Variovorax sp. PBL-E5: one gene and its partner. Each later gene encodes a partner of the first gene's protein in a complex. Links are inferred from orthologs where the notes say so. Each region holds a gene or a part of one and is shown in the gene's direction. Other genes may lie near its edges. The genes, in order: cgtA and ybiB.

Region 1 (3,124 bases):
GCGCAGATTATAGAGAGCCGCAGGCAGGGCTCCGGGCCTCGCGCCATGCCGGGTGGCAGCGAATCCCGGCCATGTTAGAATCGAAGGCTCTGCGGAATTCGCCGCGGAGCCATCTTATTCCAAGAGGTCAACATGTACGCGGTCATAAAAACCGGGGGCAAGCAGTATCGCGTTGCTTCCGGCGAGAAAATTAAAGTAGAACAGATTGCTGCGGACGTAGGCCAGGAAATCGTGATCGATCAAGTGCTCGCAGTCGGCGACGGCAGCGAAATCAAGGTCGGCACGCCCCTGGTGTCCGGCGCCTCCGTGACGGCCACCGTGCTGTCGCATGGCAAGCACGACAAGGTTCGCATCTTCAAGATGCGCCGTCGCAAGCACTATCAGAAACGTCAAGGCCATCGCCAGCAGTTCACCGAACTGCAAATCGGTGCGATCGCCGGCTAAGGAGCGAACACCATGGCACAGAAAAAAGGCGGCGGCTCGACGCGAAACGGGCGCGATTCCAAGCCCAAGATGCTCGGCGTGAAGGCATTCGGCGGCGAACTGATCAGCGCCGGCTCCATCATCGTGCGCCAGCGCGGCACCCAGTTCCATCCTGGCGTCAATGTCGGCGTGGGCAAGGATCACACCTTGTTCGCCCTGGTCGAGGGCCATGTGTCCTTCGGCACCAAGGGCGCGCTCAACAAGCATACGGTCAACGTGACCCCGGCGTAAGCCAGTCACTTCGACCCGCTCGAAGCCCCGCTTTGCCGGGGCTTTTTCATTTGTAAACTGGACATCTCATGAAGTTCGTCGACGAAGCTTTCATCGACGTCGCCGCCGGCGATGGCGGAAACGGCTGCGTGTCGTTCCGGCATGAGAAGTACAAGGAATTCGGCGGCCCGAACGGTGGCGACGGCGGCCGCGGAGGCCATGTGTTCGCCGTGGCCGACCCGAATCTCAACACCCTGGTCGATTTCCGCTTTTCGCGCCGCCACGACGCCAAGCGGGGACAGCATGGCATGGGCTCGGACATGTTCGGCGCAGCCGGGGATGACGTCACGCTCAAGATGCCGGTGGGTACCATCATCTCCGATGCCGAAACCGGCGAGGTGCTGTACGAGCTCCTGACGCCCGGCGAGGTCATCACCATTGCCAAGGGCGGGGACGGCGGCTTCGGCAACATGCGCTTCAAGAGCGCCATCAACCGCGCGCCGCGCCAGAAGACCCCCGGCTGGCCTGGCGAGAAGAAGAACCTCAAGCTCGAGCTGAAGGTGCTGGCCGATGTGGGATTGCTGGGCATGCCCAATGCCGGCAAGTCCACCCTCATCAGCGCGATCTCCAACGCGCGCCCGCGCATTGCCGACTATCCCTTCACCACGCTGCATCCCAACCTCGGCGTCGTTCGCGTCGGGCCGGAGCAGAGCTTCGTCGTCGCGGATCTTCCCGGCCTGATCGAGGGTGCCTCCGAAGGTGCCGGACTCGGCCACCTGTTCCTGCGCCATCTTCAACGCACCCGATTGCTGCTGCACGTGATCGATCTCGCGCCCTTCGACGAGGGTGTCGATCCGGTCGTTCAGGCCAGGGCGATCGTCGGCGAGCTGAAGAAGTACGACAAGGCCTTGTACGAAAAGCCGCGTTGGCTGGTGTTGAACAAGCTCGACATGGTGCCCGTCGACGAGCGCGCCGCGCGCGTGAAGGATTTCGTCAGGCGGCTGCGCTTCAAGGGGCCGGTGTTCGAGATCTCCGCGCTCACGCGCGAGGGCTGCGAGCCCCTGGTGCAGGCGATCTACCAGCACGTCAAGGCACAGCAGGTGGCCGAACAGCCGCCTACCGACATCGATCCCCGCTTTGGCTGAAATGACCTCCAGCTTCATCTCGGGTTCCGTCGTACTTCGCGATGCGCGCCGCATCGTGGTCAAGGTCGGCTCCAGCCTCGTCACGAACGAAGGCCGAGGCCTGGACGAGATCGCCATCGGCGAATGGTGCCGCCAGCTCGCCACGTTGGTGCGCGACGGCCGAGAGGTGGTGATGGTGTCCAGCGGCGCCATCGCCGAAGGCATGAAGCGGCTCGGCTGGCGCGCGCGTCCGCGCGAGATCAACGAGCTGCAGGCCGCTGCCGCCGTGGGACAGATGGGCCTGGCGCAGATCTACGAGAGCAAATTGCGCGAGAACGGCATGGGCAGCGCGCAGGTGCTGCTGACGCATGCCGACCTGGCCGATCGGGAGCGCTACCTGAATGCGCGCTCGACCCTCGTGACCTTGCTCGCGCTCGGCGTGGTGCCCGTCATCAACGAGAACGACACGGTGGTCAACGACGAGATCAAGTTCGGTGACAACGACACGCTCGGCGCGCTGGTGGCCAATCTGGTGGAAGCCGATGCGCTGGTGATCCTCACCGACCAGAAGGGCCTCTTCACGGCAGATCCGCGCAAGGATCCGGATGCCCGCTTCGTGCACGAGGCCGCCGCCGGCGATCCCGCGCTCGAGGCCATGGCGGGCGGCGCGGGCAGCAGCATCGGCCGCGGCGGCATGATCACCAAGATCCTGGCGGCCAAGCGCGCCGCCGGTTCGGGCGCTTCCACGGTCATCGCCTGGGGTCGCGAACCGGATGCGCTGCTGCGCCTGACGCGCGGCGAACCGATCGGAACGCTGCTGCTGGCGCAGACCGCCAAGCACCAGGCCCGCAAGCGCTGGATGGCCGATCACCTGCAGCTGCGCGGTGCGGTGATGGTCGATCCCGGCGCTGCGGCCAAGGTGCGCGGCGAGGGCAAGAGCCTGCTGCCGATCGGCATGACGAGCGTCGAGGGCGAGTTCTCGCGCGGCGACGTGATCGCCGTGCGCGACGAACACGGCATCGAGCTTGCGCGCGGGCTCGCCAACTACTCGAGCGCCGAAGCGCGGATGCTGTGCCGCAAGCCCTCAGCCGAGTTCGAGCGCCTTCTGGGCTATGCGGCCGAGCCGGAGATGGTGCACCGCGACAACATGGTGTTGATGCCGGGAACCCGCTGACCGCTCACTGCACCTCGCGGATCGGGTTCTTCATCTGGTCGACCATCTCGCTCACCGAGGCGCGTGGCGCGTGGTCGCGGCAAACACCCTGCGCGGCGAGCGCCTGGGTGTAGCGCGAGTTCTGGTCGCTGAA
Region 2 (3,263 bases), 2.2 Mb from region 1 along the record:
CAATGGCCGCTGCGCGAAGGCGAAGCCACAGGCCGCGAGCGCCTCTACGAAGACGGCGTGTTCTCGACGCCCGATGGCCGCGCCCGCTTCGCCGACACGCCCTACGCACCGGTCGCGGAAGCCCGCGAGGCGCGCTATCCCTTCTCGCTCAACACCGGACGATTGCGCGACCAGTGGCACGGCATGAGCCGCACCGGCACGCTCGGCCGCCTGTTCGGCCATGCAGCCGAGCCGACGGTGCAGTTGCATCCGCAGGACATGGCGCGCCGTCAGCTGGCCGAAGGCGATCTGGTGCACGTGACCTCGCGCCGCGGCTCGATCGTGCTGCCCGTCGCGGCCAGCACCGAGCTCGGCCTGAGCCAGGCCTTCATCGCGATGCACTGGGGCGGCGAATACCTGAGCGGCTGCTCCAGCACCGGCGAGCGCCTCGCCGGCGTGAACGCGCTCACCACCTCGCGCTTCTGCCCCGATTCGAAACAGCCCGAGCTCAAGCACGCGGCCGTGAAGGTTCTCAAGGCCGAACTGCCCTGGTCGCTGCTCGCCGCGGCCTGGCTGCCGCAGGAGGCGTCGCTTCACGTCGCCGCCGCGCTGCGTGCGCTGATGCCCTCCTTTCCCTTCGCCAGCTGCGTGCCCTTCGGCGCCGGCGGCTCGCTGGCGGGCGGCGAGCCGGAGCGTGCGGGCATCCTCTTTCGGGCGGCGGCGTACGAGGTACCGCCCGACGCGGTCATGACGCAGATCGAGCGCCTGCTCGCGCTCGGCGGTCCCGACGCGCTGCGCTATGTCGATGCCCGGCGCGGGCAGCGGCGCACGGTGCGTTTGGTGCGCGAGGGTGCGGAGGCGCGGCTCGACGGCTTCCTGCTCGGCGGCGACACCAGTGCCGAAGCCTGGATCAAGACGCTGCTGCAGGACCGCCTGCCCGCGCAGGCCTACGGCCGCCAATTGCTGCGGCCCGGCGCCGCAGCGCCCGCCGGCGTGGCAACCCGCGGCAAGATCGTCTGCGGTTGCTTCGGCGTCACGCAGACCGCGATCGCCGGCAAGCTCGCGGCCGTCGCGGGCTCGGCCGACGAACGCCTCGCCGCGCTGCAGGGTGCGCTGAAGTGCGGCACCAACTGCGGCTCCTGCCTGCCCGAACTCAAGCGCATGGTGCGCGCGGGGGCCGCGTCGGCACTCGCGCCAGTGTCATGAGGACACGCGCCAGGCGCTCCCTGCCGACAGCCCTTGCCGCGCGCAGGGGCATAAGGCGCCCCTCTTTGCGGCATAAGCCATGCAGGACAATTCGCGAACCCATGGGAATCAGCCAGTACATCAAGGAAATCGGCCGCGGCGCACGCGGCGCCAGGCCGCTCGACCGCGCGCAGGCGGCCGACCTGTTCGGCCAGGTGCTCGACGGCACGGTGACCGATCTCGAGATCGGCGCCTTCTGCCTGGCGATGCGCATCAAGGGCGAGACGCCCGAGGAGCTGGCCGGCTTCCTGGACGCGACGCATGCGCGGCTCGCCCTCTTTCCCGCCACGGGCCAGCCGCTGATCGTGCTGCCCAGCTACAACGGCGCGCGCAGGCTGCCGGTGCTCACGCCGCTGCTGGCGCTGCTGCTGGCGCGCGAAGGCCTGCCGGTGCTGGTGCACGGCGCGGCCACCGAATCGACCCGCGTGCTGGCCTCCGGCGTGCTGGCCGCGCTCGACCTGCCGCCGTTGACCGCCATTCGCGCCATTGCCGACGGCGAGGCCGTGTTCGCGCCGACCGAGCTGCTCAGCCCGGGCCTCAAGCGCCTGCTCGACGTGCGCCGCGTGGTCGGCCTGCGCAACCCGGGCCACAGCGTGGTCAAGCTGATGCAGCCGAGCCAGGGCCCTTGCGTGGTGATCGGCAGCTACACGCACCCCGAGTACGCGCAATCGATGGCCGCGACCTTCGAGCTGCTGGGCATGAACGCCCTGCTCTCGCGCGGTCTCGAAGGCGAGAGCGTGGCCGACCCGCGCCGTACCGCGCAGGTCGATGGTTTCGTGCGCGGACGGCGCATCGCGCTGCAGGCGCAACAACCCGGCACGCTGGCCGAGGTGCCCGGCCTTCCGATTGACATCGACATCCGGACCACGGCCGGCTACACACGCCGCGTGCTGGCCGGCGAAGCGGCCGTGCCGCAGGCGATCGCGCAGCAGGTGGCGCAGATCGTGCAACTGGCGCAGCGCGCACAACAAGCGGAGCCTTCATGAATCCACTTCCCCATCACGGCAGTTGCACGCTCGTCGGCGCCGGACCCGGCGACCCGGAATTGCTCACGGTCAAGGCTGTCAAGGCCATCCAGGCGGCGACGGTGCTGCTGGTCGACGACCTCGTCGGCGACGGCGTCCTGGCCTATGCGCGCCCCGGCGCGCGCATCGTCCACGTGGGCAAGCGCGGCGGCTGCAAGAGCACGCCGCAGGCCTTCATCGAGCGGCTCATGATCACCGCGGTGCAGGAGGGCGAGACGGTCGTGCGCCTCAAGGGCGGCGACCCATTCATCTTCGGCCGCGGCGGCGAGGAGGTCGAGCATCTGCGCGAGGCCGGCATCGAAGTGCAGGTCGTCAACGGCATCACGGCCGGGCTGGCCGCCATCACCTCGCTGGGCGTGCCGCTCACGCACCGCGACCATGCGCAGGGCGTGGTGTTCGTCACCGGCCATGCCAAGACCGGCCACGCCGCCGCCGAGCATCCGACCGACTGGCGCCAGCTGGCCGCGACGGCGCGCGATGCGCGGCTCACGCTGGTGATCTACATGGGCGTCTCGGGCGCGGCCCACATCCAGGACGAACTGCTGCACGGCCTGCCGGGCGAGACGCCGGTGGCGGTGATCCAGCACGCGAGCCTGCCGCAGCAGCGGCACATCGCGACCACGCTCGACCGGCTGCGCGAGGACATCGCCGCGGCCGGGCTGGCGAGTCCGGCCGTGATCGTGGTCGGCGACGTGCTGCGCGGTCTGGCAGCGGCCGGTGTACCTGTCACGCGTTTCGGCACATAAAAAGCACACCCCCAGGCTTGCCCACTTCGTGTGGCCGCCCACCCCCTTGCAGGGGGCAACACCTGCGGCCCGGCGAAGCCGGTTCCGCGGCGTTCCTGGAAACGGCCCCGACGAGTCCGCGGGCGCCTAGAATTCCGCGCACTCGAACCACGGGCGGAGGACGGGATGCTGGAGCTCGACAAACTCAATGAATTCACCGAAAGCCACGGCGAACTGCAGCGCGGGCGCGGCCTGGTCACAGGCACCATCGCGCTCGCGCTGGGCATCC

The links.
Region 2: the proteins of cgtA (region 1) and ybiB are in contact, whole or in part, in a crystal structure (PDB 8BFT), measured with the Escherichia coli proteins. The link is inferred for Variovorax sp. PBL-E5 from one-to-one orthologs.

What each region holds. Positions count from the first base shown.
Region 1 is NZ_LR594671.1:1,211,380-1,214,503, forward strand. What follows is about bases 1-2,810. They hold cgtA (Obg family GTPase CgtA), read left to right. Parts: upstream 1-782; coding sequence 783-1,838; downstream 1,839-2,810. Other genes in these bases: rplU (50S ribosomal protein L21), read left to right, coding at 133-444; rpmA (50S ribosomal protein L27), read left to right, coding at 457-714; proB (glutamate 5-kinase), read left to right, coding at 1,840-2,810. Outside these bases: more of proB, read left to right, coding at 2,811-2,991; WDLP6_RS05885 (CNP1-like family protein), read right to left, coding at 2,996-3,124. UniProt on the Escherichia coli protein: An essential GTPase which binds GTP, GDP and possibly (p)ppGpp with moderate affinity, with high nucleotide exchange rates and a fairly low GTP hydrolysis rate.
Region 2 is NZ_LR594671.1:3,375,902-3,379,164, forward strand. Bases 300-3,248 are described here. They hold ybiB (DNA-binding protein YbiB), read left to right. Parts: upstream 300-1,286; coding sequence 1,287-2,210; downstream 2,211-3,248. Other genes in these bases: WDLP6_RS16375 (nitrate reductase), read left to right, coding at 300-1,185; cobA (uroporphyrinogen-III C-methyltransferase), read left to right, coding at 2,207-2,995; WDLP6_RS16390 (sterol desaturase family protein), read left to right, coding at 3,161-3,248. Outside these bases: more of WDLP6_RS16375, read left to right, coding at 1-299; more of WDLP6_RS16390, read left to right, coding at 3,249-3,263.